DNA from 3 places in the Shigella dysenteriae genome. Region 2 is predicted to be linked to each of the others. Evidence: predicted binding sites of a transcription regulator. Region 2 holds the regulator's gene; each other region holds the start of a gene.

Region 1 (10,959 bases), 410 kb from region 2:
CTGGCCGTGGGGAGAAAACGCACCAGCCCCCCAGTTGAAAGATAACCCGTCTATCTCCATTATCATTCCCTGTTTTAATGAGGAGAAAAACGTTGAGGAAACCATACACGCCGCTTTAGCACAGCGTTATGAGAACATTGAAGTTATTGCCGTAAATGACGGTTCAACAGATAAAACCCGTGCCATCCTGGATCGCATGGCTGCACAAATTCCCCATTTGCGGGTCATTCATCTGGCGCAAAACCAGGGGAAAGCCATTGCGCTTAAAACCGGAGCTGCCGCGGCGAAAAGTGAATATCTGGTGTGCATTGATGGCGACGCGTTATTAGACCGCGATGCGGCGGCATATATTGTGGAACCGATGTTGTACAACCCGCGTGTGGGTGCCGTAACCGGTAATCCTCGTATTCGCACACGTTCTACCCTGGTGGGTAAAATTCAGGTTGGCGAGTATTCCTCAATTATTGGTTTGATCAAGCGAACCCAGCGTATCTATGGAAACGTATTTACCGTTTCCGGTGTTATTGCCGCATTTCGTCGCAGCGCCCTGGCAGAAGTGGGTTACTGGAGTGACGATATGATCACCGAAGATATTGATATTAGCTGGAAGCTGCAGTTGAATCAGTGGACGATTTTTTACGAGCCTCGGGCGCTGTGCTGGATATTAATGCCTGAAACGTTAAAAGGGCTGTGGAAACAGCGCCTGCGCTGGGCTCAGGGCGGTGCAGAAGTATTCCTCAAAAATATGACAAGGCTATGGCGCAAAGAAAACTTTCGAATGTGGCCACTGTTTTTTGAATACTGCCTGACGACAATATGGGCCTTTACCTGCCTGGTCGGTTTCATTATTTACGTAGTCCAACTTGCCGGTGTACCGTTAAATATTGAATTGACACATATCGCTGCGACACATACTGCCGGAATATTATTGTGTACGTTATGTTTACTGCAATTTATTGTCAGCCTGATGATCGAGAATCGCTATGAGCATAATCTGACTTCATCGCTTTTCTGGATTATTTGGTTCCCGGTTATTTTCTGGATGCTGAGCCTGGCAACGACATTGGTATCATTTACACGAGTCATGTTGATGCCTAAAAAGCAACGCGCCCGTTGGGTAAGTCCCGATCGCGGGATTCTGAGAGGTTAATATGAACAATTTAATTATTACGACCCGACAATCGCCAGTACGTTTACTGGTTGATTATGTTGCCACAACCATCTTGTGGACATTATTTGCTTTGTTCATATTCTTATTCGCCATGGATCTGCTGACGGGTTATTACTGGCAAAGCGAGGCCAGAAGCCGACTTCAGTTCTATTTTTTGCTGGCAGTGGCGAATGCCGTCGTGTTAATTGTCTGGGCGCTGTACAATAAGCTGCGTTTTCAAAAACAGCAGCATCATGCAGCCTACCAATATACGCCGCAAGAATATGCAGAGAGCTTAGCAATACCTGATGAGCTCTATCAGCAACTACAAAAAAGCCACAGGATGAGCGTACACTTCACCAGCCAGGGGCAAATAAAAATGGTGGTTTCAGAAAAAGCGCTAGTCCGGGCATAAACACCCAAAACAAAGCCCGGTTCGCCCGGGCTCTGCACCGATAATACACTTAACTGTATGCATGTAGCGTACGTTGGCAAAGTGCCGAACGTACGCAATCCTCTTTACCGAATCGGACGATCCCGACCATTTCATCTTCTTCGAAACGTTCCAGTGCGTCACTTAATCCGGAGTGCACGCCGCGAGGTAAATCGCATTGCGTGATATCACCGTTGACGATAACCGTCACGTTCTCCCCGAGGCGGGTTAAAAACATTTTCATTTGCGCGGCAGTCACATTCTGCGCCTCGTCAAGAATGACGACTGCATTTTCAAAGGTACGTCCACGCATATAGGCGAACGGCGCAATTTCCACCTTCCCTATTTCCGGTCGCAGGCAGTACTGCATAAAGGAAGCCCCTAAGCGCCGGACCAGCACGTCGTATACCGGGCGAAAATAGGGAGCAAACTTTTCTGCGATATCTCCAGGTAAGAAGCCAAGATCTTCATCGGCTTGCAGAACTGGACGGGTGACGATAATCCTGTCGACATCCTTATGTATCAGGGCCTCTGCCGCTTTTGCTGCGCTGATCCAGGTTTTTCCGCACCCGGCTTCGCCCGTAGCGAATATCAGCTGCTTACTCTCAATAGCCTTCAGATAGTGCAATTGCGCTTCATTTCGCGCGAGGATGGGCGAAGTATCGCGACTGTCGCGGGCCATACCAATGGCTTCTACGCCGCTCATCTGCACAAGCGAGGTGACCGATTCTTCTTCACGCTGCTTATGGCTGCGCGAATCCCGTCTCAGCACACGTTTTGCCTCGCGACGAGCTTTGATCACTGCTTTTTGTCTTCCCATGGAGAGCACCTTGAGTTGTTTGTATTCATCACACGCGCCGTTGGCAGCGCGATTATGCGCACGAACATCAGAGGGTTGGCTTCCTTGTAAGCCATAGTTTGCTTTTGGATAAAATGCCGAAAAACGGCTACGCGCACCGTTTACGGCGTCGGTAACACATGAAAAGAAAGGATGAGGTTGAAAATGCAAAGTGACGAGATGACTACCGGAGGAGAAAACTCCGCGAGTGGTGGCGCGTTGATTATCTAAAACATGTCCAGTACAGGACGTTACCATCCGCGATCTCCATAGTGACTGACTATCACTGCCGGGAACTTCCGCTGCTACTTAATAAGTACAACAGATCTCGCATTCATTGCAACAATATATTCACTTATATTTAACTATAAAACACCATTTTAGTGACATTAGTTTGTACTGGAAAGATGACAGAGTGATGACAGAGATGAAAAAAGCTGTGTGCTTTCAGCAGGATTCACATCAGGCATCAGTGCACGATCGCCGGATGCGGCGTGAACGCCTGATCCAGCCTACCAAACCCGCACCGATTGTGGGCATGATAAGCATCGCAAGCGCCGCATCAGGCATCTGCGCACAAATGCCTTATCCGCCTAAAAACATTAAACCCGCAATAATGCGCTTCCGAGATAATCGTTCACGTCCTTCACTCCCGGCAGCGCAAAAAAATAACCGCCGCCGATGGGTTTAACATATTCCTCCAGCGCTTCGCCATTGAGCCTTTTTTGTACTGTCAGGAAGCCTTTTTCCAGATCGTGTTGGTAGCAGACAAACAGCAACCCCATATCCAGTTGTCCGGAGTTGGTGACGCCCAGTGAATAACTGTAGCCACGACGCAGCATCAGGCTGGACTCACTCTCCGCCGTGCGGGGATTCGCCAGCCGGATATGGCTGTCCAGCGCAATCACCTTCCCTTCCGGGTCGCTGGAATAATCCGGCACATCGTGCTCATGCTGCATTCCCAGCGGTGCGCCGGTTTGCTTATCACGGCCAAAAATCGTCTGCTGTTCTTTCAGCGGCGTTCTGTCCCAAAATTCCACTCGAAACTGAATCAAGCGTACTGCCTGATAGCTGCCACCGATTGTCCACGCAGGCTCCTGCTGATCTGCCGTTACCCACACCACTTTTTGCATCAACTTATCATTCTGGCTATCGGGATTGGCAGTGCCGTCTTTGAAACCCAGCAAATTAATCGGCGTCTCTTTGCCTTTACTACGCGCCGCGTGATCGGAAATAAACCCTTCCCGCTTCCAGCGCACACTGAGCAAATCCGGCGTGTGTTTGATGATATCGCGCAGCGCATGGATCACCGTGTCCTGGGTGTTGGCGCAAATCTGTAGCAACACATCACCATGACATAACGCCGCATCCAGCGAGTCGTTGGGGAAACGCGTCATCTTCTGCAGCTTTTTTGGCATCTGTGGCGCAAGGCCAAAGCGCTCATCAAACAATGAGTGACCCACCGATAACGTGATGGTGAGATTATCGGGCGCAATGTAGCCGCCAAGAATGCCGGAATCGAGTGGTGGCAGGCGCGGATTTGGCGTTTCTGGTGCTGTTCCGCCCTGAGTCAGAAAAGCAAAACGCTGAGTCAACAAGCGAAACAACCGTTCAAGATCGGCTTTATCGCTGGCAAGTACATCAAACGCCACCAGCATCATTGCGGCCTGTTGTGGCGTCAGTATTCCTGCCTGATGCTCACCATAAAACGGCTGTTTCTCATTGCGTGCATCCGGTGAAAGCGTGCCCGGTGCACTTTGCGTTTTTTGTGCATGAGCGACCGGACAACTTCCCGCCAGCGCCAGTGCACCAATCCCTTTCAGTAAACGTCGGCGTGACGGTTCATTCACGCCGTTTTCATCTTCATACTGCATAACGCTTAATCCAGTCCCAGCACACCACGAAGTTGCGCCAGATCTTCCGCCAGCGCAGTAATCGGTCCTTTCAGTGCATTCCGGTCGGCATCGGTCAATTTGTCGTAGGTTTCAAAACCGTCTTTAGTACGGTATTTCGCCAGAATGGTATCGACCTTTTTAAAGTTGGCATCGACTTTTGCCAACAGTTCCGGGTTGGCTTTTTGCAGTTGTGGACGCAGCAGATCGACAATTTTCTGCGAGCCTTCAACGTTAGCCTGGAAATCCCACAGATCGGTGTGGCTGTAGCGATCTTCTTCACCGCTGATTTTGCTGGCTGCCACTTCCTCAATCAGTCCGGCTGCGCCGCCGACCACTTTTGAAGGTGGGAAAGCCAGTTCACTGATGCGTTTTTGCAAATCGACCACATCGGTATAAAGCTGCTCAGCGTACTGATCCATCCCTTTGGTGGTGTTGTCGCCAAACAATGCTTTTTCCAGACGGTGGAAACCGGTGAATTTTGGATCAGCGGCTTTTTGCTCGTAATCATCTTCACGGGCGTCAATGCTGCCATCCAGATCGGAGAACAGTTCAGCAATCGGTTCAATGCGCTCATAGTGCTGGCGCGTCGGCGCATACAGTGCTTTCGCTTTTTCGATATCGCCTGCTTTAATCGCGTCGGTAAAGGCTTTAGTGTCGGTCACCAGCTGTGTGGTTTCCGCCATGACATATGCTTTATATGCAGTAATTGCACCACCAAGACTTAACAGCGCATCACTTTGCGCCGCATCCGCCGTTGCCTCACCTTTGACAATCAACTTCCCTTTCGGGTTAGTCAGCAGACCGCAGGTCATATCGTATTCGCCAGGCTGTAAATTCGCCGTCATTTTCTGGCTAAAACCAGGGGCGATATTTTCCCGCTCTTCCACCACCATCACGCCTTTGAGGATCTCCCACTCCAGCGCCTTCTGGCTATGGTTCTGAATAATGAACTGTGTTTTCCCGGCGTTAACCGTAATGGTCATCGGTTCGCACTGTTTATCCGTCACGGTCACTTTGACTTGCGGAATATCAGCGGCGTTAGCCATAAAAGCAGAAGAGAACAGCGCAGCCACGCTCAACTGCAATGCGTTACGGCGGAAGTTAATGGTCATGACGAGACTATCCCTTTAAAGTATGTTGTAACTAAGCAAGAGTTTGCGTCGTATTTGCTACGCGGAGCGAGACGCTGTCGCCCCTGCGCGTAGTGGCAGGGCAAATGCCACCAGCGCCGGGATGAGATAAATAAACCAGACGGCGACTTCGCTGACGCTCGGTGCTTCCTGATAGCCAAAAATCCCTTCCATCAGCGTGCCAAACAGCGAGTGAGTTGAGAGCCCCTCGCTCATATCGAAGGCGATTTCCTGAAAGTGGTTCCACAATCCGGCTTCATGAAATGCGCGAATGGCACCAGCTGCCAGCCCTGCGGCGACGAAGAGAATAAACAGGCTGGTCCATTTAAAAAATGCACCAAGATTGAGGCGAATACCGCCCCAGTAGAGCAGGAAACCGAGCACCACGGCAGTAGCAAGACCGAGCATTGCACCCAGCGGCGGCCAGATCCCGACATCTTGTTGAAATGCCGCCAGCAGGAAAAAGACCGACTCCAGGCCTTCCCTTGCAACGGCAAAAAAGACCATCATCACCAGCGCCCAGCCATGATGATTTCCACGCTGCAATGCGCTATCGACTGCCTGCTCCAGTTGCACTTTGACGTTGCGCGACACTTTGCGCATCCAGAAAACCATCCAGGTAAGGATCACCACGGCGATCACCGCCACGATACCTTCAAACAGTTCCTGTTCTTTTTGCGGAAATTCGCCGGTGGTTTCGTTAATGAAGATACCCAAGCCCAGGCACAACGCAGCGGCAAGCAACACGCCAATCCACATCACACCAATCCATCGGCCTCGCTGGGTACGCTTAAGATAGCTGGCAATCAAACTGACAATCAGCGCGGCTTCAAGTCCTTCGCGCAACATAATGAGAAACGGAACAAACATGCCACCCACCCTTAAACGTTTTTCTGAGTCAATCTATGCAAAGAAAAGTAAATCGCAGTGATAGCGATTATCATTACGCTAAAGAAAAATACAAGCGGAATGTTTATAAAATGATGTTGGAATGTAAAAACGAGGACAACAAATCCGGAAACAAAAGCGATTATTTTAAGGTATTTAGCTGACTTTTCGCCCGGCAGATGAAGCTTGTACGAATGTTGGTGGCGACAAACTCGCTGCAGCGTGCCCCGAAGGGTTGAATTTTCAGTTAGTCGTATCACAAAAGAACGTTGTTTTTGCTTATTAATAGATAGTGATAGGGTTGTGAATGAAATTATACCTCGTCTCCTCATCGAATTTTTCGCCCACAACCTAAACAGGAGAAAATGTGTATTTAAGTCTGGAATGAGCGATTTTTGATAGTGCGTAATTAACCCAAGAAATTATAATCCCCCTTATTATATGTCCAGTGATATCATTTTATGGCTAAAGCTATATACAACTCTAAATCACGATAAAACGAAGCAGGATGCGCATTAAAAAAGTCACACATAATAAAAATAGAAATCTTAACCAGAAGTAATAGATCATCGTGAAAATCAATCACCAAAAACACCAACACACAAAAATCAATAAGTTAATAATTGTTCAGGGCTTTTTTCTCACGATTTTTCTACTATGACATTATCACAAACCCACTAGCATGAATACAGAAAGAGAAGTAATAAGATGAGACGCCACTGCTTTCAGATGAACCCTGTAATTAGGGTCGAGAATATAGTTTATCCATTCCCCTATCGATAAATTAAAAAATTTGCGTATTAATTTTTCTCTGACTGAAGGCTAACGTCGAATTACCGACAAGATTCACGAGTGATTGTAACTACGTACTTTATGAAACACAGGAAGAAATTATTATTTACCACGATGATTCAAGGCGTAAAAAAAATAATAACATTCATAAAACTCATCCCGATGGCAGCATTGTAAATTCGCCAATAACTGGCATTCCTCCTGCTTTTTACGGGTGTTTCCATTAACACCAGAATGAGCGGATTGTTTACTACATCAAGAACGCATCCGAAGTGTACATCCTGGTGCGCCGACTGAATCGCCCGGAGCCATGCGGATGGCTACGACTTAATACGAATCATTAACCCTGTAAGGATACGGAGAGCATGACATGAGACCAATATCCAACCTCAATACGAGCGCAGCAACCTATATTCCACCGCAACAACTCCCGAGTAGTTGTCTGGAAACTTTGACGCTTCTGGTGCAGATGAATAATTATATCAAAAGGGATGCGGACTACAGCACGGGCATGGCTGTTACTCCACTGGTTCCTGAAGAGGTTCACTTGCTGGCTGTTGCGATGACAACCGAACTACATCGACATCAGTTCCAACCGGTGGTAAGTGCAAATGATCTGCAACTTCCTGAACCGTTCACCTTCGATGTTGCCGGTTTCACCATCACCTTCACGAAGACGCAAGAGCATGACAACACGGGCAATCTCATGAAAATTGCAGTCAGCAAGAGCGGTGTGTGCACCAGTACAAATATTACTCTTGAGCTGTTTCACTCCATTGTCACAACCCTGATGTCACGCAGTCAATATGGAACCTTTGATCTCTGGTCCGTACGGCCAATACTCACGGATGAAAGTCAAAACAGGGTGCATGAAGCAGCTCGCTACTCCCCGGCCCAGCAATACGGAAGAGAAGAAACACACTTTACCAACAATGGCATGCGAGAATTTGGAAATATTTCTCCGCTGGCGTGGCGTAACGATGTGGAATTACAGCAATCGTGTAATACAAGCAACATCCCACCAAATACTGCAAATGACGACATAAACAACACCAGGCAGACCATCGAGGACGAGCCACAACAATATGTTAAATTGACTGTAGACGACATGCGAAAATGGGCGGCTATGGACCAGCAGGCGCGAAACGCTCTACAGGGAGTTCCAGGATGGTGTACGCGCAATCATTTTAATATCAAAAATGCCAGAAATTACCTGACCGATCACGGCCTGAACTACGCGGGACAGGTAAAGGTAAACAGGCCGCATGAATATGCCAAATTCACCCTTGAACATATCCGCCAGTGGGCAGCCTTAAACAAGCATGTGCGAAAACCGGTTGGTTATTTAGAAAAGTGGTGTAAGGAAAGAAACCTCGCGCCAACTACTGCCAGGAATTACCTGAAGAACGACGGGCTTACCGCCCTGGGTGAGTTGAAGCTGACAGGGCCGCAGAAATGGGTCACGTTCACCTTCGGAGACATCGTACAATGGGCGAATATGACCCAGGAGGAGCGTAACAGCGCAGGGGGAGCCGAAAAGTGGAGTAAAAAACGCGGCTTCCAGTGGTCTACTGCCAGATCCTACCTGAAATCGAGCGGAGTGACCAAGCAAGGTGCGAGAAAACTGGCGTGGTTAAAAAACAGCGGGAATATGTCGAATCCATTCTATCTCGCCCAACCAACCAGCCGCAGGACATAAGCTGAAGGTACCGATAGCGGCAATTTTGTTCATCTGTGCCGGGTGGGCAAATAGCAATTGCCCCCGAACACTCCCTGCCAGGCAACTTATACCGCATGGCAGGGAACATTCGGGTTAAAAAGCAAAAGATAAATAATTACTCTTCAGCTTAGCCTTCCTGCAACCGTGACGGCGGAGCCGAATGATAGTGCGCATCGGCCTCGGCAAAGCGTTTTTGCATCGCCGCTGACGGCGCTTTACCCAGCAAACTAAACACTACAATCCCAATACTGCCGAAGATAAAGCCCGGAATAATTTCGTACAGTCCCAGCCAGCCGAACTGTTTCCAGACGATAACCGTCAGCGCCCCGATGATCATCCCCGCCAGCGCACCGTTGCGCGTCATGCGTGACCACATCACCGAGAACAGCACCACCGGACCAAACGCCGCGCCAAAGCCTGCCCACGCGTAGCTCACTAAGCCCAGCACGCGGTTTTCCGGGTTTGCCGCCAGCGCAATGGCCACCAGCGCCACCACCAGCACCATCACACGCCCTACCCACACCAGCTCTTTCTGGCTGGCATGTTTACGCAGAAACGCTTTATATAGATCTTCGGTAATCGCACTGGAACATACCAGCAGCTGGCAACTTAAGGTTGACATTACCGCCGCCAGAATTGCCGACAGCAGAATCCCGGCAATCCACGGGTTAAACAGAGTTTGCGCCAGTTCGATAAACACGCGTTCAGCGTTCTGGTTTACCGCACCTGCTACCGCCGGGTGCTCGTTAAAGTAAGCGATACCAAAGAAGCCGACAGCCACCGCCCCTGCCAGGCAGAGGATCATCCAGGTCATACTGATACGACGCGCATGGACGATGCTGTGGTGAGAATCCGCCGCCATAAAACGCGCCAGGATGTGAGGCTGCCCGAAGTAACCCAGCCCCCAGCCCATCAGTGAGATAATGGCGATAAAATTCAGCCCTTTGAGCATATCCACGTTTTCAATGCTCTTTTGTTTGATCACTTCCAGCGAATCACCAAACCCGCCGACACTGATAATGACGATAACCGGCGTCAGGATCAGGGCAAAAATCATCAGGCTGGCCTGTACAGTGTCAGTCCAGCTAACCGCCAGGAAACCGCCAATAAAGGTGTAAAGGATCGTCGCCGCAGCTCCCGCCCACAGAGCCGTTTCGTAGCTCATGCCAAAGGTACTTTCAAACAGACGCGCGCCTGCCACAATGCCCGAAGCGCAATAAATGGTGAAGAACAGCAAAATAACCAGCGCGGAGATAATGCGCAAAATGCGGCTTTTATCTTCAAAGCGCCCGGTGAAATAATCCGGCAGAGTCAAGGCGTTATTGTTGTATTCGGTATGAACACGCAACCGTCCGGCCACCAGCTTCCAGTTAATCCACGCGCCTAATGTCAGGCCAATGGCGATCCAGCTTTCGGAAATCCCGGAAAGAAAAACCGCGCCCGGCAACCCCATTAATAACCAACCGCTCATGTCCGACGCGCCTGCCGATAATGCAGTCACGAATGGCCCAAGGCTGCGGCCGCCCAGAATATAGTCGTCAAAGTTTTTGGTTGATCGCCAGGCGATAAACCCAATCAATATCATGCCAAAGATATAGACACAAAATGTCACCAACATCGGTGTGCTAATAGCCATCTAAAGTCTCCAAAAATTATTATCGGCAATGTCGAAACTTGCCGTTATATCTGCCACCGGAACGGGGTAACAGAGTTTATGTATTACCAGGGCGACCGTATCCTGCCGGAAGTGCTGGTTATTCACAATCGATTTAACACATCATTTACATCAAATTTTGTTGCCCAGCGATACTATTTTTCATCAGGTTGCACTTCCTCACATTTTTCGCGGTTGCACCTTTCAAAAATGTTAACTGCCGCAGAGAAAAAGTCTGCATTACTTTTTTAATCCCCGTCATATCGAATTCTTTTATTAACATTTCATTCATTTTTAAGCTTGCTACGTAAGTCACATTTAACGTAGTTGCACAAAGTTGCAACATAATAGATATTTCACGATAACGTTAAGTTGCACTTTTCAGAACAACAGGAGTAATGGCATGGGAACCACCACCATGGGGGTTAAGCTGGACGACGCGACGCGTGAGCGTATTAA
Region 2 (10,959 bases):
GGTCGAAAGACAGCGCAGGTGCGGCGGCGCTGGCGGGTGCGGTAGGTTACTTTGTGTTAACCAAAGCGATGGTGACCATCAACCCAGAAATTAACATGGGTGTACTGGCGGGTATCATTACCGGTCTGGTTGGTGGCGCAGCCTATAACCGTTGGTCCGATATTAAACTGCCGGACTTCCTGAGCTTCTTCGGCGGCAAACGCTTTGTGCCGATCGCCACCGGCTTCTTCTGTCTGGTGCTGGCGGCCATTTTTGGTTACGTCTGGCCGCCGGTACAGCACGCTATCCATGCAGGCGGCGAGTGGATCGTTTCTGCGGGCGCGCTGGGTTCCGGTATCTTTGGTTTCATCAACCGTCTGCTGATCCCAACCGGTCTGCATCAGGTGCTGAACACCATCGCCTGGTTCCAGATTGGTGAATTCACCAACGCGGCGGGTACGGTTTTCCACGGCGACATCAACCGTTTCTACGCTGGTGACGGCACCGCGGGGATGTTCATGTCCGGCTTCTTCCCGATCATGATGTTCGGTCTGCCGGGTGCGGCGCTGGCGATGTACTTCGCAGCACCGAAAGAGCGTCGTCCGATGGTTGGCGGGATGCTGCTTTCTGTTGCTGTTACTGCGTTCCTGACCGGTGTGACTGAGCCGCTGGAATTCCTGTTCATGTTCCTTGCTCCGCTGCTGTACCTCCTGCACGCACTGCTGACCGGTATCAGCCTGTTTGTGGCAACGCTGCTGGGTATCCATGCCGGCTTCTCTTTCTCTGCGGGGGCTATCGACTACGCGTTGATGTATAACCTGCCGGCCGCCAGCCAGAACGTCTGGATGCTGCTGGTGATGGGTGTTGTCTTCTTCGCTATCTACTTCGTGGTGTTCAGTTTGGTTATCCGCATGTTCAACCTGAAAACGCCGGGTCGTGAAGATAAAGAAGACGAGATCGTTACTGAAGAAGCCAACAGCAACACTGAAGAAGGCCTCAATCAACTGGCGACCAACTATATTGCTGCGGTTGGCGGCACTGACAACCTGAAAGCAATTGACGCCTGTATCACCCGTCTGCGCCTTACAGTGGCTGACTCTGCCCGCGTTAACGATACGATGTGTAAACGTCTGGGTGCTTCTGGTGTAGTAAAACTGAACAAACAGACTATTCAGGTGATTGTTGGCGCGAAAGCAGAATCCATCGGCGATGCGATGAAGAAAGTCGTTGCCCGTGGCCCGGTAGCAGCTGCCTCTGCTGAAGCAACTCCGGCAACTGCCGCTCCTGTAGCAAAACCGCAGGCTGTACCAAACGCGGTATCTATCGCGGAGCTGGTATCGCCGATTACCGGTGATGTCGTGGCACTGGATCAGGTTCCTGACGAAGCATTCGCCAGCAAAGCGGTGGGTGACGGTGTGGCGGTGAAACCGACAGATAAAATCGTCGTATCACCAGCCGCAGGGACAATCGTGAAAATCTTCAACACCAACCACGCGTTCTGTCTGGAAACCGAAAAAGGCGCGGAGATCGTCGTCCATATGGGTATCGACACCGTAGCGCTGGAAGGTAAAGGCTTTAAACGTCTGGTGGAAGAGGGCGCGCAGGTAAGCGCAGGGCAACCGATTCTGGAAATGGATCTGGATTACCTGAACGCTAACGCCCGTTCGATGATTAGCCCGGTGGTTTGCAGCAATATCGACGATTTCAGTGGCTTGATCATTAAAGCTCAGGGCCATGTTGTGGCGGGTCAAACACCGCTGTATGAAATCAAAAAGTAATCTGCTTTATGCCTGATGCGACGCTTGACGCGTCTTATCAGGCCTACAAAAGCTCAGTCCAGGTTGGATAAGACGCTTAAGCGTCGCATCCAACAATGACGCAGGACTGGCAAAAGCGGTGGAGATCTTCTCTGCCGCTTTTTTTTTCATCAATCATCCCCATAATCCTTGTTAGATTATCAATTTTAAAAAACTAACAGTTGTCAGCCTGTCCCGCTTATAAGATCATACGCCGTTATACGTTGTTTACGCTTTGAGGAATCCACGATGAGTGAGGCAGAAGCCCGCCCGACTAACTTTATTCGTCAGATCATCGATGAAGATCTGGCCAGTGGTAAGCACACCACAGTACACACCCGTTTCCCGCCGGAGCCGAATGGCTATCTGCATATTGGCCATGCGAAATCTATCTGCCTGAACTTCGGGATCGCCCAGGACTATAAAGGCCAGTGCAACCTGCGTTTCGACGACACTAACCCGGTAAAAGAAGATATCGAGTATGTCGATTCGATCAAAAACGACGTTGAGTGGTTAGGTTTTCACTGGTCTGGTAACGTCCGTTACTCCTCCGATTATTTTGATCAGCTCCACGCCTATGCGATCGAACTGATCAATAAAGGCCTGGCGTACGTTGATGAACTGACGCCGGAACAGATCCGCGAATACCGCGGCACCCTGACACAGCCGGGTAAAAACAGCCCGTACCGCGACCGTAGCGTTGAAGAGAACCTGGCGCTGTTCGAGAAAATGCGTACCGGCGGTTTTGAAGAAGGTAAAGCCTGCCTGCGTGCGAAAATCGACATGGCTTCACCGTTTATCGTGATGCGCGATCCGGTGCTGTACCGCATTAAATTTGCTGAACACCACCAGACTGGCAACAAGTGGTGCATCTACCCGATGTACGACTTCACCCATTGCATCAGCGATGCGCTGGAAGGTATTACGCACTCTCTGTGTACGCTTGAGTTCCAGGACAACCGTCGCCTGTACGACTGGGTGCTGGACAACATCACCATTCCTGTTCACCCGCGCCAGTACGAATTCTCGCGCCTGAATCTGGAATACACTGTGATGTCCAAGCGTAAGCTGAACCTGCTGGTGACCGACAAGCACGTTGAAGGCTGGGATGACCCGCGTATGCCGACCATTTCCGGTCTGCGTCGTCGTGGTTACACTGCGGCTTCTATTCGTGAGTTCTGCAAACGCATTGGCGTGACCAAGCAGGACAACACCATTGAGATGGCGTCGCTGGAATCCTGCATCCGTGAAGATCTCAACGAAAATGCGCCGCGCGCAATGGCGGTTATCGATCCGGTGAAACTGGTCATCGAAAACTATCAGGGCGAAGGCGAAATGGTCACCATGCCGAACCATCCGAACAAACCGGAAATGGGGAGCCGTCAGGTGCCGTTTAGCGGTGAGATTTGGATTGATCGCGCCGATTTCCGCGAAGAAGCTAACAAGCAGTACAAACGTCTGGTGCTGGGTAAAGAAGTGCGTCTGCGTAATGCTTATGTGATTAAGGCAGAACGCGTCGAGAAAGATGCCGAAGGTAATATCACCACCATCTTCTGTACTTATGACGCCGATACCTTAAGCAAAGATCCGGCAGATGGTCGTAAAGTCAAAGGTGTTATTCACTGGGTGAGCGCGGCACATGCGCTGCCGGTTGAAATCCGCCTGTACGACCGTCTGTTCAATGTGCCGAACCCTGGTGCTGCGGATGATTTCCTGTCGGTGATTAACCCGGAATCGCTGGTGATCAAACAGGGCTTTGCTGAACCGTCGCTGAAAGACGCGGTAGCGGGTAAAGCATTCCAGTTTGAGCGTGAAGGTTACTTCTGCCTCGACAGCCGCCATTCCACTGCCGAAAAACCGGTATTTAACCGCACCGTTGGGCTGCGTGATACCTGGGCGAAAGTTGGCGAGTAATTTTAAGTTTCGCTATGCCGGATGGGGCGTTTACGTCGCATCCGGCAAGGAACAGACAAACAGTTTCAAACGCTAAATTGCCTGATGCGCTACGCTTATCAGGCCTACATGATCTCTGCAATATATTGAGTTTGCGTGCTTTTGTAGGCCGGATAAGGCGTTCACGCCGCATCCGGCAAGAAATATGCAAACAATCCAAAACGCCGCGTTCAGCGGCGTTTTTTCTGCTTTTCTTCGCGAATTAATTCCGCTTCGCAATTTATCCATAAAATAAATTTAAAATAACAAAACATAATTAAATAAAATGTAACCGCTTTCATCTTGCTGGAATTTCACGCTTTTATTCTTCTGCAAGCCTTTCAACCGCAAACTTAAGCCTTGTAACAAAAATCATCAAAATATGTGCGGTTGCTCATGTTCTTACATTCTGGTTACAGAAAGAGATTGATAATTCGCGTCGCGAAAAATAGTCTGTTCCTGTAGTCAGCGAGACTTTTCTCAACGCTACTTTTTTAATTTTTATTTTTTTTCGCTGTTCACCTTTGGTGCAGCAATTTATACGTCAAAGAGGATTAACCCATGCGTACGTTTAGTGGCAAACGTAGTACGCTGGCGCTGGCTATCGCCGGTGTTACAGCAATGTCGGGCTTTATGGCAATGCCGGAGGCTCGCGCCGAAGGATTCATCGAGGATTCAACCTTAACCGGCGGTATCTATTACTGGCAGCGTGAACGCGACCGTAAAGATGTTACCGACGGCGACAAATACAAAACCAACCTTTCTCACTCCACCTGGAATGCCAACCTCGATTTTCAGTCCGGTTATGCTGCTGATATGTTCGGCCTTGATATTGCTGCGTTTACGGCGATTGAAATGGCGGAAAACGGCGACAGCTCTCACCCGAACGAAATCGCGTTTTCAAAAAGTAATAAAGCCTATGACGAAGACTGGTCCGGCGACAAAAGCGGTATAAGCCTGTATAAAGCTGCGGCCAAATTTAAATACGGTCCGGTTTGGGCGAGGGCAGGTTATATTCAGCCAACCGGTCAGACGCTGTTAGCGCCTCACTGGAGCTTTATGCCGGGTACTTATCAGGGTGCGGAAGCCGGAGCGAATTTTGATTACGGCGATGCTGGTGCGTTGAGTTTCTCCTACATGTGGACCAACGAATACAAAGCACCGTGGCATCTGGAAATGGATGAGTTTTATCAGAACGATAAAACCACCAAAGTTGATTATCTGCACTCCCTTGGTGCGAAATACGACTTCAAAAATAACTTCGTACTGGAAGCGGCATTTGGTCAGGCGGAAGGGTATATCGATCAATACTTTGCCAAAGCCAGCTACAAATTTGATATCGCCGGTAGCCCGTTAACCACCAGCTACCAGTTCTACGGTACGCGCGATAAAGTTGACGATCGCAGCGTCAACGATCTTTATGACGACACCGCCTGGCTGCAAGCGTTGACCTTTGGTTACCGGGCGGCTGACGTAGTGGATTTGCGCCTCGAAGGCACCTGGGTTAAGGCTGAAGGTCAGCAGGGATACTTCCTGCAACGTATGACTCCAACCTACGCTTCCTCCAACGGCCGCCTGGATATCTGGTGGGATAACCGTTCCGACTTCAACGCTAACGGGGAAAAAGCGGTCTTCTTCGGTGCGATGTATGACCTGAAAAACTGGAATCTTCCAGGCTTCGCCATCGGCGCTTCCTACGTTTACGCATGGGATGCAAAACCTGCGACCTGGCAGAGCAATCCGGATGCGTACTACGACAAGAACCGGACTATTGAAGAATCTACATACAGCCTGGATGCGGTCTACACCATTCAGGATGGCCGCGCCAAGGGCACGATGTTCAAATTGCACTTCACCGAATACGACAACCACTCCGACATCCCAAGCTGGGGCGGTGGTTACGGCAACATCTTCCAGGATGAGCGTGACGTGAAATTTATGGTAATCGCACCATTCACCATCTTCTGATGCCCGACGTGGCAGGTTTTGTGCCTGCCGCACATTTGAGGAATTTGCTATGAAAAAACTGATTCTCATCGCCATGATGGCATCGGGGCTGGTGGCTTGTGCGCAATCAACCGCGCCACAGGAAGACAGCCGTCTGAAAGAGGCATACAGCGCCTGTATCAACACCGCACAAGGTTCGCCAGAAAAAATTGAAGCCTGCCAGAGCGTGTTAAACGTGCTGAAGAAAGAGAAACAACATCAGCAGTTTGCCGACCAGGAAAGTGTACGCGTACTGGATTATCAGCAGTGTCTGCGTGCAACGCAAACCGGAAATGATCAGGCGGTGAAAGCCGATTGTGATAAGGTCTGGCAGGAAATTCGCAGTAATAACAAATAAGTGAGAGCTGTAACTCTCGCTTTTCTTATTTCCCTTGCATAAAAAAGCCAACCTACAGGTTGGCTTTTCTCGTTCAGACTGGCTTATTTGCCTTCGTGCGCGTGCTCATCTTCGCGGCAATCGCCTTCGGCACAGTGACCGTAAAGATAGAGACTGTGGTTAGTCAGGCGAATGCCATGTTTTGCGGCAATTTCACGCTGACGCGCTTCGATGGAATCATCACTAAATTCGATAACCTTGCCGCAGTCGAGGCAGATCAGGTGATCGTGGTGATGTTGCTGTGTCAGTTCAAATACGGATTTACCGCCTTCAAAATTGTGGCGGGTGACGATACCAGCGTCGTCAAACTGGTTCAGTACGCGATATACCGTAGCCAGACCAATTTCTTCACCCATATCGATCAGACGTTTGTATAAATCTTCCGCACTGACGTGATGGTTGTCCGGCTCCTGAAGGACTTCCAGGATTTTTAAACGAGGAAGCGTTACTTTCAGGCCAGCTTTCTTTAGGGCGGTATTGTTATCAGTCATGCGGAATCTGTCCTGTTACTAAGCGGTTCACTTCATTAGAAGAAGTGACAGAATTTGCTCTTGAGATAATGCGTATCATTATAGAATTGCCACGCCTAAATGAAAACCACAAGTCCCTGGCAAATATTGTTAATAAAAACGTGGCACAGCTTACATTTACAACGGCAAGGCCACTTGAACACCGGGACATTGTACAGGTACAACAGCAAAAGTTACAAATTTGTAGCAATTATTTTGATTGGCATTATCTATTAATACGGCGTAGACATGAGTCTACGCCGCATCACATCAGGCATTGAGAATTTCGTCGAGATGCAACTCTTCAGAAATCTGTTTAACCCATTTTTCTACACGTTCAGCGGTCAGTTCCGGCTGACGGTCTTCGTCGATAGCCAGACCGACAAAGTGGTCGTCATCTGCCAGACCTTTTGATGCTTCGAAATGATAGCCCGCAGTTGGCCAGTGACCAACGATGGTTGCACCGCGCGGTTCAATGATGTCGCGGATGGTGCCCAATGCGTCGCAGAAATATTCGGCGTAATCTTCCTGGTCACCACAACCAAACAGCGCAACCAGTTTGCCATTGAAATCAATCTCTTCGAGAGTCGGGAAGAAGTCATCCCAGTCACACTGCGCTTCGCCGTAATACCAGGTTGGGATGCCCAGCAGCAGAATGTCATAAGCTTCCAGATCTTCTTTGCTGCTTTTTGCAATGTCATGGACATCGGCAACGTCTTTACCAAGCTGTTTTTGAATCATTTTTGCGATATTTTCGGTATTACCGGTGTCGCTGCCGAAAAAGATGCCAGTGATAGCCATGAGTGAAATAACCTCTTGAAACTTATTGAAATGGGGGTGGAAAATTGCCCACGGATAAAGGCAATCATAGCAGAACAGGCAGTCTTGCGGAATCAGCAAACGAGCAGGACTGCACACTGTGCTACATGAAAGTGGAAATTTAAACGATGCCCTGACTACGCAGCGCCGCCAGTTGCTGCATTAACATCTCTTCGATCAGTTCGCTACGGCTCATATTGCGCGATTCCGCCAGCTCGTTCAGCGCCTCGACAGCTTCCGCGTTCAGCTTCAGTTCGACACGCTTAAGGCCACGTACTTTGTCGCGTTTTAGTTGGTTGCGTTTATTAATACGCAGCTGTTCATCGCGCGAAAGCGGATTAGTTTTCGGTCGTCCCGGTCGACGCTCGTGCGCGAACAGATCTAATGTCGTACGGTCCGTTTGTTCTTTGGCCATGATCTTGGTGACTTCGGGGGAAACAATCAGCCAGGCCTCTGCCCGGATGGATAGCGCGCCATAATACATCAGCGCGATGAGTCACGCCAACGCCCACGCGCGGAAAGCGACGCGGACGCTGGGTTTTTAATCAGTTGCGTTAATCATTGAGATAGCGACGGATAGCGCGTAATACCGCATCCGGTTTTTCAGCATGGACCCAGTGACCCGCGCCTGCAATCACATGCGCCCGTGCCTGTGGAAATTGTGCCAGTAAATCATCACGGTACTGCTCGCTAACATACGGAGAATTACCACCAGGGATAAACAGGGCAGGGTGATCCCATGCCGGGATTTTCTCCCAACCCACAATATGCGGATACTGATCCCACAATACCGGCACGTTAAAGCGCCACTCCCCGTCAACAAAAGATTTCAACAGAAACTGAATCACCCCTTCTTCATTAAGATGCTGGCGCATTATTGCTGCTGCTTGCTGGCGAGTTTGTGCGTCCGATTCACTGACCGCGTTGATGGCCGCGAAAATCTCATCATGCCGGCGAACGTGATAGTCGACCGGCGCGATGTCAATCGCCACCAGTTTATCGATGCGATCGGGAGCCAGTGCAGTAAGTGCCATTACCGCTTTACCGCCCATGGAGTGACCGATAAATGTTGCTTTGTCGATCTGCTGTGCATCCAGAGTATCAACAAGATCCTGCGCCATCGCCGGGTAATTCATTACCGGATCTCTCGGTGAAAGACCGTGGTTACGCATATCAACCTGGATGATATTGTGATCGTTTACCAGATCGCGAGCCAGTACGCCAAGGTTGTCGAGGCTGCCAAACAGACCATGGACAAGAACGATGGGAGAATTATTGTGCTGGTTTTGTGCAGTTTGCGCGCGGATATTCAATTTCATGGCAAAGTTCTTTTTTTCGCGTTGTCGGGTTAGGGTATTATGTTGACCATTGTGCCACAGGGCTGCAACAAATAAGGTTTATTCCGAGTTTTTCTGCAAGCCAGGCTTGACGCTATCCGCTGCCGGGATTTATTCATATACTCCTGGCGACTTGTATTCAGCTAAGACACTGCACTGGATTAAGATGAAAACGATTGAAGTTGATGATGAACTCTACAGCTATATTGCCAGCCACACTAAGCATATCGGCGAGAGCGCATCCGACATTTTACGGCGTATGTTGAAATTTTCCGCCGCATCACAGCCTGCTGCTCCGGTGACGAAAGAGGTTCGCGTTGCGTCACCTGCTATCGTCGAAGCGAAGCCGGTCAAAACGATTAAAGACAAGGTTCGCGCAATGCGTGAACTTCTGCTTTCGGATGAATACGCAGAGCAAAAGCGAGCGGTCAATCGCTTTATGCTGCTGTTGTCTACACTATATTCTCTTGACGCCCAGGCGTTTGCCGAAGCAACGGAATCGTTGCACGGTCGTACGCGCGTTTACTTTGCGGCAGATGAACAAACGCTGCTGAAAAATGGTAATCAGACCAAGCCGAAACATGTGCCAGGCACGCCGTATTGGGTGATCACCAACACCAACACCGGCCGTAAATGCAGCATGATCGAACACATCATGCAGTCGATGCAATTCCCGGCGGAATTGATTGAGAAGGTTTGCGGAACTATCTAAAACGTTGCAGACAAAGGACAAAGCAATGGCAATCCACAATCGTGCAGGCCAACCTGCACAACAGAGTGATTTGATTAACGTCGCCCAACTGACGGCGCAATATTATGTACTGAAACCAGAAGCAGGGAATGCGGAGCACGCGGTGAAATTCGGTACTTCCGGTCACCGTGGCAGTGCAGCGCGCCACAGCTTTAACGAGCCGCACATTCTGGCGATCGCTCAGGCAATTGCTGAAGAACGTGCGAAAAACGGCATCACTGGCCCTTGCTATGTGGGTAAAGATACTCACGCCCTGTCCGAACCTGCATTTATTTCCGTTCTGGAAGTGCTGGCAGCGAACGGCGTAGATGTTATTGTGCAGGAAAACAATGGCTTCACCCCGACGCCTGCCGTTTCCAATGCCATCCTGGTTCACAATAAAAAAGGTGGCCCGCTGGCAGACGGTATCGTGATTACACCGTCCCATAACCCGCCGGAAGATGGTGGTATCAAGTACAATCCGCCAAATGGTGGCCCGGCAGATACCAACGTCACTAAAGTGGTGGAAGATCGTGCCAACGCACTGCTGGCCGATGGCCTGAAAGGCGTGAAGCGTATCTCCCTCGACGAAGCGATGGCATCCGGTCATGTGAAAGAGCAGGATCTGGTGCAGCCGTTCGTGGAAGGGCTGGCCGATATCGTTGATATGGCGGCGATTCAGAAAGCGGGCCTGACGCTTGGCGTTGATCCGCTGGGCGGTTCCGGTATCGAATACTGGAAGCGTATTGGCGAGTATTACAACCTCAACCTGACTATCGTTAACGATCAGGTCGATCAAACCTTCCGCTTTATGCACCTTGATAAAGACGGTGCGATCCGTATGGACTGCTCCTCTGAGTGTGCAATGGCAGGCCTGCTGGCACTGCGTGATAAGTTCGATCTGGCGTTTGCTAACGACCCGGATTATGACCGTCACGGTATTGTCACTCCGGCAGGTTTGATGAATCCGAACCACTACCTGGCGGTGGCGATCAACTACCTGTTCCAGCATCGTCCGCAGTGGAGCAAAGATGTTGCTGTCGGTAAAACGCTGGTTTCTTCTGCGATGATCGACCGTGTGGTCAATGACTTGGGCCGCAAGCTGGTAGAAGTCCCGGTAGGTTTCAAATGGTTTGTTGATGGTCTGTTCGACGGCAGCTTCGGCTTTGGCGGCGAAGAGAGCGCAGGGGCTTCCTTCCTGCGTTTCGACGGCACGCCGTGGTCCACCGACAAAGACGGCATCATCATGTGTCTGCTCGCGGCAGAAATCACCGCTGTCACCGGTAAGAACCCGCAGGAACACTACAACGAACTGGCAAAACGCTTTGGTGCGCCGAGCTACAACCGTTTGCAGGCAGCTGCGACTTCCGCACAAAAAGCGGCGCTGTCTAAGCTGTCTCCGGAAATGGTGAGCGCCAGCACCCTGGCAGGTGACCCGATCACCGCGCGCCTGACTGCTGCTCCGGGCAACGGT
Region 3 (10,959 bases), 1.1 Mb from region 2:
CGTGAGCTGGCGGGGGTTGAACGTATCTATGCAATGCGCAAAAAAGCCGTTGGTCTGCTTGGCAATGCCAAAGGTGCCGCTAAGCCAATTCCGTTTGCTGAGGATACCTGCGTACCGCCGGAACACCTGGCGGATTATATTGCTGAATTTCGCGCGCTGCTCGACAGCCACGGCTTAAGCTACGGTATGTTCGGTCACGTCGACGCAGGTGTCTTGCACGTCCGTCCAGCGCTGGATATGTGCGATCCGCAACAAGAGATTTTGATGAAGCAAATCTCTGATGACGTGGTGGCGCTGACTGCGAAATACGGTGGTTTGTTGTGGGGCGAGCACGGCAAAGGTTTTCGCGCTGAATACAGCCCGGCGTTTTTCGGTGAGGAACTTTTTGCAGAACTGCGCAAAGTGAAAGCGGCATTTGACCCGCATAACCGACTCAACCCAGGGAAGATTTGCCCGCCAGAAGGTCTCGATGCGCCGATGATGAAAGTGGACGCGGTGAAGCGCGGTACATTCGATCGGCAGATCCCCATTGCGGTACGCCAGCAGTGGCGCGGTGCGATGGAGTGTAACGGCAACGGTTTATGCTTCAACTTTGATGCCCGTAGTCCGATGTGTCCGTCGATGAAGATCACCCAGAACCGGATTCATTCACCGAAAGGGCGCGCAACGCTGGTGCGTGAATGGCTGCGTTTGTTGGCGGATCGCGGCGTTGATCCACTCAAACTGGAACAAGAACTGCCTGAATCCGGCGTCAGTTTGCGGACGTTAATTGCCCGCACGCGCAATAGCTGGCATGCGAATAAAGGCGAATATGACTTCTCACACGAAGTCAAAGAGGCGATGTCGGGCTGTCTGGCCTGTAAAGCGTGTTCGACCCAGTGCCCCATCAAAATTGATGTGCCGGAGTTTCGCTCTCGTTTTCTGCAGCTCTATCACACCCGTTATTTACGCCCGCTGCGCGACCACCTCGTCGCTACGGTCGAGAGCTACGCGCCGCTGATGGCACGCGCGCCGAAAACCTTTAACTTCTTCATTAACCAGCCGCTGGTGCGCAAACTCTCGGAAAAACATATCGGCATGGTTGATTTGCCGCTGCTGTCGGTCCCCTCGCTACAACAACAAATGGTGGGGCATCGCTCGGCAAACATGACGCTGGAACAGCTTGAATCTCTCAATGCAGAGCAGAAAGCGCGCACAGTGTTGGTGGTGCAGGACCCCTTTACCAGCTATTACGATGCGCAAGTGGTGGCGGATTTTGTCCGTCTGGTCGAAAAATTAGGTTTCCAGCCTGTGTTACTGCCATTTTCGCCAAATGGCAAAGCCCAGCATATTAAAGGTTTTCTTAATCGTTTTGCGAAGACGGCGAAAAAGACGGCGGATTTCCTCAACCGTATGGCGAAGCTGGGTATGCCAATGGTAGGCGTCGATCCGGCGCTGGTATTTTGTTATCGCGATGAATATAAACTGGCACTGGGCGAGGAACGTGGCGAGTTTAACGTCTTACTGGCGAATGAATGGCTGGCAAGCGCACTTGAGTCACAGCCAGTGGCTACAGTCAGCGGTGAATCATGGTATTTCTTTGGTCACTGTACCGAAGTTACCGCCTTGCCGGGTGCGCCAGCACAATGGGCCGCGATATTTGCCCGTTTTGGCGCGAAACTGGAAAATGTCAGCGTGGGTTGCTGCGGCATGGCAGGGACTTACGGACATGAAGCGAAAAACCATAAAAATTCGCTCGGGATCTATGAGTTATCCTGGCATCAGGCTATGCAGCGACTGCCGCGTAACCGCTGTCTGGCGACCGGATATTCCTGCCGTAGTCAGGTCAAACGGGTTGAAGGCACGGGGGTACGCCATCCTGTGCAGGCTTTACTGGAGATTATTAAATGATATGGAAACGAAAAATCACCCTGGAAGCACTGAATGCCATGGGTGAAGGAAACATGGTGGGGTTACTGGATATTCGCTTTGAACATATTGGTGATGACACCCTTGAAGCGACAATGCCAGTAGACTCGCGGACAAAGCAGCCTTTCGGGTTGCTACATGGAGGTGCATCCGTGGTACTGGCCGAAAGTATCGGTTCCGTTGCCGGTTATTTATGTACCGAAGGTGAGCAAAAAGTGGTTGGTCTGGAAATCAATGCTAACCACGTCCGCTCGGCACGAGAAGGGCGGGTGCGCGGCGTATGCAAACCGTTGCATCTCGGTTCGCGTCACCAGGTCTGGCAGATTGAAATCTTCGATGAGAAAGGGCGTTTGTGCTGTTCGTCACGATTGACGACCGCCATTTTGTGACGTTGTCACCAGAAAAGTGTGACGCATATTGCTTTTGGTCATTATCTGCACAGTAAACGGTGGTATACTGTGCAGGTCTTGTCTAAAAGCGAGGATGCTATGTCTACTCAACTTGATCCTACCCAGCTGGCCATTGAATTTTTACGCCGTGACCAGAGCAATCTTTCACCTGCCCAATATCTTAAACGTCTGAAACAACTAGAACTTGAATTTGCTGACCTGCTTACTCTCTCTTCTGCTGAATTAAAAGAAGAAATCTACTTTGCCTGGCGTCTGGGCGTGCATTGATCCTGACTTAATGCCTCAAGTTCGCCAAATCGACCTGGATTAACCTCCGTCCAGGTTCGATGACCTTCTTAATACTGCTTATCTACCCGCCTGATATTGTTCAAAAATAATACTAATCGCAGTTTGTGTTAAAACGACGGGTTAGCTTTATGAGATTATTCTTATCGCCCCTTCAAGAGCTAAGCCACTGAGAGTGCCGGAGATAAGCGCCGGATGGGGTAGAAACCCTTAAGCCTGTGTCGCACAGACTTAAGGGTTTTCTTATTTCTGAACGCTGCACTTTTTTACCTATCTCTTAAATAGTCATTTTCAATACAACTTTTTCTTTTTCATCACAGCCTTAATGCTCCTTAGATAATAACCATTATCTAACAATGAGATACCTAATTCTTAGCGTGCCTGTTAACCCACACATCAGGGTCTATGCTTATTAAAAGCAGGCAAAAAGCATGTTTTACGGTAAAGCCCCTGCGTTTGCTGGGTTGAACTGATAATCATTATCACTAACATGCTGTTATACGCTGAAAGCGATGAAGTGAGGTAAATAGATGGACATGCATTCAGGAACCTTTAACCCACAGGATTTCGCCTGGCAAGGCTTAACGCTGACACCCGCAGCGGCGATACACATCCGCGAGCTGGTGGCAAAGCAGCCAGGTATGGTCGGCGTGCGCTTAGGCGTGAAGCAAACGGGCTGCGCGGGCTTTGGCTATGTGCTCGACAGTGTTAGCGAGCCGGACAAAGACGATCTGCTGTTTGAACACGACGGCGCGAAGCTGTTTATCCCGCTGCAAGCGATGCCGTTTATTGATGGCACGGAAGTCGATTTCGTTCGTGAAGGACTTAATCAGATATTCAAATTTCACAACCCTAAAGCCCAGAATGAATGTGGCTGTGGCGAAAGCTTTGGGGTATAGGCGGTACTATGTCTCGTAATACTGAAGCAACTGACGATGTCAAAACCTGGACCGGCGGCCCGCTGAATTATAAAGAAGGATTCTTCACCCAGTTAGCCACCGATGAGCTGGCAAAGGGGATAAACGAAGAGGTGGTGCGCGCAATTTCGGCGAAGCGTAATGAGCCGGAGTGGATGCTGGAGTTTCGTCTCAATGCCTATCGCGCATGGCTGGAGATGGAAGAACCGCACTGGTTGAAAGCGCACTACGACAAGCTGAATTATCAGGATTACAGCTACTACTCAGCACCATCGTGCGGTAATTGTGACGACACTTGCGCGTCTGAACCTGGCGCGGTGCAGCAAACTGGCGCGAACGCCTTTTTAAGTAAAGAGGTGGAGGCGGCGTTTGAGCAGTTGGGCGTTCCCGTGCGGGAAGGCAAAGAGGTGGCGGTGGATGCCATTTTCGACTCAGTTTCGGTTGCCACTACTTATCGCGAAAAACTGGCGGAGCAGGGAATTATTTTCTGTTCCTTTGGTGAGGCGATCCACGATCACCCGGAACTGGTGCGTAAATATCTCGGCACCGTGGTGCCGGGGAATGACAACTTCTTTGCCGCGCTTAATGCGGCGGTAGCCTCTGACGGTACGTTTATTTATGTGCCTAAAGGCGTGCGCTGCCCGATGGAACTTTCCACCTATTTTCGCATTAACGCGGAAAAAACCGGGCAGTTTGAGCGCACCATTCTGGTGGCCGACGAAGACAGCTACGTCAGCTACATTGAAGGCTGTTCCGCTCCGGTGCGTGACAGCTATCAGTTGCACGCGGCAGTGGTGGAAGTCATCATCCATAAAAACGCCGAGGTGAAATATTCCACGGTACAAAACTGGTTCCCTGGCGATAACAACACCGGCGGTATTCTCAACTTCGTCACCAAGCGTGCTTTGTGCGAAGGCGAAAACAGCAAAATGTCATGGACGCAATCAGAAACCGGGTCCGCGATTACGTGGAAATATCCCAGCTGCATTTTGCGCGGCGATAACTCCATTGGTGAGTTTTACTCAGTGGCGCTGACCAGCGGTCATCAGCAAGCGGATACCGGCACCAAGATGATCCACATCGGTAAAAACACCAAATCGACCATTATCTCGAAAGGGATCTCTGCCGGACATAGTCAGAACAGTTATCGCGGCTTAGTGAAAATCATGCCGACGGCAACCAATGCGCGCAATTTCACTCAGTGCGACTCAATGCTGATTGGCGCTAATTGTGGGGCGCATACCTTCCCGTATGTCGAATGTCGCAATAACAGCGCACAACTGGAGCACGAGGCAACGACATCACGTATTGGTGAAGATCAACTGTTTTACTGCCTGCAACGCGGGATCAGCGAAGAAGACGCCATCTCGATGATTGTTAACGGTTTCTGCAAAGACGTGTTCTCAGAACTGCCGCTGGAATTTGCCGTTGAAGCACAAAAACTCCTCGCCATCAGTCTTGAACACAGCGTCGGATAAGGAATAAACATGTTAAGTATTAAAGATTTACACGTCAGCGTGGAAGATAAAGCTATCCTGCGTGGATTAAGCCTCGACGTTCGTCCCGGCGAAGTTCACGCCATTATGGGGCCAAACGGTTCGGGCAAAAGTACCTTATCGGCAACGCTTGCCGGGCGAGAAGATTATGAAGTGACGGGCGGCACGGTTGAGTTCAAAGGCAAAGATTTGCTTGCGCTGTCGCCGGAAGATCGTGCAGGCGAAGGCATCTTTATGGCCTTCCAGTATCCGGTGGAGATTCCCGGCGTCAGTAACCAGTTTTTCCTGCAAACGGCACTTAATGCGGTGCGCAGCTATCGCGGCCAGGAAACGCTCGACCGCTTTGATTTTCAGGATTTGATGGAAGAGAAAATCGCTCTCCTGAAGATGCCGGAAGATTTATTAACCCGTTCGGTAAACGTTGGTTTTTCCGGCGGCGAGAAAAAGCGCAACGATATTTTGCAAATGGCGGTGCTGGAACCGGAGTTATGCATTCTTGATGAGTCGGACTCCGGGCTGGATATTGACGCATTAAAAGTGGTCGCCGATGGCGTGAACTCGCTGCGTGATGGCAAGCGCTCATTCATCATTGTTACGCACTACCAACGCATTCTCGACTACATCAAGCCTGATTACGTTCATGTGCTATATCAGGGACGAATTGTGAAATCCGGCGATTTCACGTTGGTCAAACAACTGGAGGAGCAGGGTTATGGCTGGCTTACCGAACAGCAGTAATGCGCTGCAACAGTGGCATCACTTGTTTGAAGCTGAAGGGACAAAACGCTCACCGCAAGCACAGCAGCATTTACAACAATTGCTGCGTACCGGACTGCCGACACGTAAACATGAAAACTGGAAATATACGCCGCTGGAAGGGCTGACCAATAGCCAGTTTGTCAGCATTGCGGGAGAGATATCCCCACAGCAGCGAGATGCCTTAGCGTTAACGTTAGACGCTGTGCGGCTGGTATTTGTCGATGGACGTTACGTGTCAGCACTGAGCGATGCGACTGAAGGCAGCGGGTATGAAGTGAGCATTAACGACGACCGTCAGGGGGTACCCGACGCTATTCAGGCGGAAGTGTTTCTGCATTTGACGGAAAGCCTGGCACAAAGCGTGACGCATATCGCCGTGAAGCGCGGTCAACGGCCGGCAAAGCCATTGCTGTTAATGCATATTACCCAGGGCGTGGCAGGTGAAGAGGTCAACACTGCCCATTACCGACATCATCTGGATCTGGCGGAAGGTGCCGAAGCAACGGTGATCGAACATTTTGTCAGCCTTAATGATGCTCGTCACTTCACCGGCGCACGGTTCACTATCAATGTCGCAGCGAACGCCCACTTGCAGCATATCAAGCTGGCGTTTGAAAACCCGGTCAGTCACCACTTTGCCCATAACGATTTGTTGCTGGCTGACGATGCCACCGCATTTAGCCATAGTTTCCTGCTGGGTGGCGCAGTGTTACGACACAACACCAGTACGCAACTCAATGGCGAAAACAGCACGCTGCGGATCAATAGCCTGGCGATGCCGGTGAAAAACGAGGTGTGTGATACCCGTACCTGGCTGGAACACAATAAAGGTTTTTGTAACAGCCGACAGTTGCACAAAACTATCGTCAGCGACAAAGGCCGCGCGGTATTTAACGGTTTGATCAACGTCGCGCAGCACGCCATCAAAACGGATGGTCAGATGACCAACAATAATCTGCTGATGGGCAAACTGGCGGAAGTGGATACAAAACCGCAGCTGGAAATCTATGCAGATGATGTGAAATGCAGCCACGGCGCGACGGTGGGGCGTATTGATGATGAACAGATGTTCTATCTGCGCTCGCGCGGGATCAATCAGCAGGATGCCCAGCAGATGATCATTTACGCCTTTGCTGCCGAACTGACGGAAGCACTGCGTGATGAGGGGCTTAAACAGCAGGTGCTGGCCCGAATCGGTCAACGGCTGCCAGGAGGTGCAAGATGACTTTTTCCGTCGACAAAGTGCGGGCCGACTTTCCGGTGCTTTCGCGTGAGGTAAACGGTTTGCCGCTGGCTTATCTCGACAGCGCCGCCAGTGCACAGAAACCGAGCCAGGTGATTGACGCCGAGGCCGAGTTTTATCGTCATGGCTACGCGGCGGTGCATCGCGGTATTCATACCTTAAGCGCTCAGGCGACCGAGAAAATGGAGAACGTGCGCAAGCGGGCATCGCTGTTTATTAATGCCCGTTCGGCGGAAGAGCTGGTGTTCGTCCGCGGCACGACGGAAGGGATCAATCTGGTCGCCAATAGCTGGGGCAACAGCAATGTGCGGGCGGGCGATAACATCATCATCAGTCAGATGGAGCACCACGCTAACATTGTCCCCTGGCAGATGCTTTGCGCACGCGTTGGCGCAGAGCTGCGTGTGATCCCTCTCAACCCCGACGGTACGCTGCAACTGGAGACGCTGCCTACGCTGTTTGATGAGAAAACTCGCCTGCTGGCAATTACTCATGTCTCCAACGTGCTGGGAACAGAAAATCCGCTGGCGGAAATAATCACGCTTGCGCACCAGCATGGCGCAAAAGTGCTGGTGGATGGCGCTCAGGCGGTGATGCATCATCCGGTGGATGTTCAGGCGCTGGATTGCGACTTTTACGTGTTCTCCGGGCATAAACTGTATGGCCCCACCGGAATTGGCATTCTTTATGTGAAAGAAGCCTTGTTGCAGGAGATGCCGCCGTGGGAAGGGGGCGGTTCTATGATCGCCACCGTCAGCCTGAGTGAAGGCACTACCTGGACCAAAGCACCATGGCGGTTTGAAGCCGGTACACCCAATACCGGGGGCATCATTGGTCTTGGCGCGGCGCTGGAGTATGTTTCGGCGCTGGGGCTTAATAACATAGCCGAGTATGAACAGAATCTGATGCATTACGCGCTATCACAGCTGGAATCTGTACCGGATCTCACTCTCTATGGCCCACAAAACAGGCTTGGCGTTATTGCTTTTAATCTTGGTAAACACCACGCCTATGATGTTGGCAGTTTTCTCGATAATTACGGCATTGCTGTGCGTACCGGACATCACTGCGCTATGCCATTAATGGCCTATTACAACGTCCCTGCGATGTGTCGGGCGTCGCTGGCCATGTATAACACCCATGAAGAAGTGGATCGTCTGGTGACCGGATTGCAACGTATTCACCGTCTGCTGGGATAACAGGGAGGCACTATGGCTGTATTGCCGGATAAAGAAAAATTGCTGCGTAATTTTTTACGCTGCGCCAACTGGGAAGAGAAATATCTCTACATTATTGAGCTGGGCCAGCGTCTGCCAGAATTACGCGACGAAGACCGAAGCCCACAAAATAGCATTCAGGGCTGCCAGAGTCAGGTGTGGATTGTCATGCGCCAGAATGCGCAGGGAATTATTGAATTGCAGGGCGACAGCGATGCGGCGATTGTGAAAGGGCTTATTGCGGTCGTCTTTATTCTCTACGATCAGATGACGCCGCAGGATATTGTCAATTTCGATGTGCGTCCGTGGTTTGAAAAAATGGCGCTCACCCAACATCTCACCCCATCTCGTTCACAAGGTCTGGAAGCGATGATTCGCGCAATTCGCGCCAAAGCCGCTGCACTTAGCTAAACTAAAGGGACAGCTTTCATCCGGTTGGCTCACATTGCCGGATGGTCAATGTTTACACTGACCTGCACAGGAGTGTTTTGGTTTCAGGTGAACATAAGCGCCATCCGACGTTTCAGCGTGAGTCTCCGGCAAATACAGGAGGTTTACAATGAAACGCGCGTCTTTGCTTACACTCACGCTTATCGGCGCTTTTAGCGCCATCCAGGCTGCCTGGGCGGTTGATTATCCGCTACCACCAACCGGAAGCCGACTGGTTGGGCAAAATCAAACGTATACGGTGCAAGAAGGGGATAAAAACCTTCAGGCTATTGCCCGACGTTTTGATACTGCGGCAATGTTGATCCTTGAAGCCAATAACACTATCGCCCCGGTGCCAAAACCTGGTACGACGATAACTATTCCTTCACAACTGTTATTACCTGATGCACCGCGTCAGGGGATTATCGTTAACCTTGCAGAGCTGCGCCTTTATTATTATCCGCCGGGAGAAAATATCGTGCAGGTTTATCCAATAGGTATTGGATTGCAGGGGCTGGAAACGCCGGTGATGGAAACGCGTGTTGGGCAGAAAATCCCTAACCCAACCTGGACGCCTACGGCAGGCATTCGTCAGCGTTCGCTGGAGCGTGGCATTAAATTACCGCCAGTCGTTCCTGCCGGACCAAATAACCCGCTAGGACGTTACGCACTGCGCCTCGCGCATGGTAATGGCGAATACCTCATTCATGGCACTAGTGCGCCGGACAGCGTTGGTTTGCGCGTCAGTTCAGGGTGTATTCGCATGAATGCACCGGATATTAAAGCCTTGTTCTCCAGCGTGCGGACGGGAACGCCGGTGAAAGTGATCAACGAACCGGTGAAATATTCCGTGGAACCTAACGGGATGCGTTATGTTGAAGTACATCGACCACTATCAGCAGAAGAACAGCAAAACGTTCAGACAATGCCATACACACTGCCAACAGGCTTTACGCAATTTAAAGACAATAAGGCTGTAGATCAGAAGTTAGTCGATAAAGCGTTGTATCGTCGGGCAGGGTATCCGGTTTCGGTGAGCAGTGGAGCAACTCCCGCAGCCAGCAATGCGCCTTCAGTAGAGTCAGCGCAGAATGGTGAACCAGAGCAAGGGAATATGTTACGCGCGACGCAGTAGCGGTAAACGGCAGACAAAAAAAATGGCGCACAATGTGCGCCATTTTTTACTTCACAGGTACTATTACTTGCGGTATTTAGTAGCCATGTTGTCCAGACGCTGGTTAGCACGAGCTGCGTCATCTTTAGCAGCCTGAACGTCGGAACGCATTGCGTTCACGTCGTTGCTCAGCTGGTCAACTTTAGCGTTCAGAGTCTGAACGTCAGAAGACAGCTGATCGATTTTAGCGTTGCTGGAGCAACCTGCCAGCAGAGTAGAACCCAGGATTACCGCGCCCAGTACCAGTTTAGTAGCTTTCATTATTAATACCCTCTAGATTGAGTTAATCTCCATGTAGCGTTACAAGTATTACACAAAGTTTTTTATGTTGAGAATATTTTTTTGATGGGAAGGCACTTATTTTTGATCGTTCGCTCAAAGAAGCATCGAACGCTGGGTTTTAGATAAAAAAATTGAGAGAAAACAGGATGCTTCCATCGGATTCATCTTAGATAAAGTGAGATTATATAGTGAAATCCGATTTGATTTTTTATTGCTTCTGGTTATCGATTAAATAAAAAAAGCGCCCATCAGGGCGCTTCGATATACAAATTAATTCACAAAAGCAATATTACAGGACGTGAACAGATGCGGTGTTAGTAGTGCCGCTCGGTACCAGTGCACCAGAAACCATAACTACGACGTCACCTTTGTGTGCCAGACCGCTCTGCAGAGCCAGTTCTTTACCCAGACGGTAGAAATCATCAGTAGAAGTGATCTCTTTAACCAGCTGCGGCACAACGCCTTTGCTCAGTACCAACTGATGAGCCGTTTTTTCGTTGGTGGTCAGTGCCAGGATGGTGGCATCCGGGAAGTATTTACGTACTGCGCGAGCAGATTTACCGCCCTGGGTAGCAACCACGATCAGCGGAGCATCCAGTTTTTCAGCAGTTTCAACGGCACCACGGCATACCGCTTCGGTAATGCGCAGTTTACGGTTGTCATTGTTGAACTCGAGACGGCTGTTCATCACGCGGTCGGTACGTTCGCAGATGGTCGCCATGATAGAAACCGCTTCCAGCGGGTATTTACCTTTTGCGGATTCACCAGACAGCATCACTGCGTCAGTACCGTCGAGGATGGCGTTTGCAACGTCACCGGCTTCTGCGCGAGTCGGGCGT

What was found. The regulator Fur, encoded in region 2, represses iron uptake genes when iron is present. The targets are predictions, from matches to a motif close to ATAATAATGAGAACNACTATCAA.
Region 1: efeU (iron uptake transporter permease EfeU) is a predicted target of Fur. The motif match lies at 6,374-6,396, and genes of this name have one in related genera.
Region 3: sufA (Fe-S cluster assembly scaffold SufA) is a predicted target of Fur. The motif match lies at 3,073-3,095, and genes of this name have one in related genera.

The regions. Positions count from the first base shown of each region.
Region 1 covers NZ_CP055055.1:1,862,264-1,873,222, reverse strand. Annotated here, with positions in the region: gene pgaC (poly-beta-1,6-N-acetyl-D-glucosamine synthase) at 1-1,150, shown strand, start outside; gene pgaD (poly-beta-1,6-N-acetyl-D-glucosamine biosynthesis protein PgaD) at 1,152-1,565, shown strand; gene phoH (phosphate starvation-inducible protein PhoH) at 1,615-2,403, opposite strand; gene efeB (iron uptake transporter deferrochelatase/peroxidase subunit) at 3,024-4,295, opposite strand; gene efeO (iron uptake system protein EfeO) at 4,301-5,428, opposite strand; gene efeU (iron uptake transporter permease EfeU) at 5,486-6,316, opposite strand; gene HUZ68_RS08860 (hypothetical protein) at 7,497-8,825, shown strand; gene putP (sodium/proline symporter PutP) at 8,974-10,482, opposite strand; gene putA (trifunctional transcriptional regulator/proline dehydrogenase/L-glutamate gamma-semialdehyde dehydrogenase) at 10,904-10,959, shown strand, end outside.
Region 2 covers NZ_CP055055.1:1,449,885-1,460,843, forward strand. Annotated here, with positions in the region: gene nagE (PTS N-acetyl glucosamine transporter subunit IIABC) at 1-1,757, shown strand, start outside; gene glnS (glutamine--tRNA ligase) at 2,025-3,689, shown strand; gene chiP (chitoporin ChiP) at 4,269-5,675, shown strand; gene HUZ68_RS06800 (ChiQ/YbfN family lipoprotein) at 5,725-6,051, shown strand; gene fur (ferric iron uptake transcriptional regulator) at 6,135-6,581, opposite strand; gene uof (fur leader peptide) at 6,574-6,660, opposite strand; gene fldA (flavodoxin FldA) at 6,870-7,400, opposite strand; gene ybfE (LexA regulated protein) at 7,540-7,833, opposite strand; gene ybfF (esterase) at 7,973-8,737, opposite strand; gene seqA (replication initiation negative regulator SeqA) at 8,922-9,467, shown strand; gene pgm (phosphoglucomutase (alpha-D-glucose-1,6-bisphosphate-dependent)) at 9,493-10,959, shown strand, end outside.
Region 3 covers NZ_CP055055.1:2,534,887-2,545,845, reverse strand. Annotated here, with positions in the region: gene ydiJ (D-2-hydroxyglutarate dehydrogenase YdiJ) at 1-1,890, shown strand, start outside; gene menI (1,4-dihydroxy-2-naphthoyl-CoA hydrolase) at 1,887-2,297, shown strand; gene HUZ68_RS12135 (YdiH family protein) at 2,397-2,585, shown strand; gene sufA (Fe-S cluster assembly scaffold SufA) at 3,134-3,502, shown strand; gene sufB (Fe-S cluster assembly protein SufB) at 3,511-4,998, shown strand; gene sufC (Fe-S cluster assembly ATPase SufC) at 5,008-5,754, shown strand; gene sufD (Fe-S cluster assembly protein SufD) at 5,729-7,000, shown strand; gene sufS (cysteine desulfurase SufS) at 6,997-8,217, shown strand; gene sufE (cysteine desulfuration protein SufE) at 8,230-8,646, shown strand; gene ldtE (L,D-transpeptidase LdtE) at 8,795-9,799, shown strand; gene lpp (murein lipoprotein Lpp) at 9,863-10,099, opposite strand; gene pykF (pyruvate kinase PykF) at 10,410-10,959, opposite strand, start outside.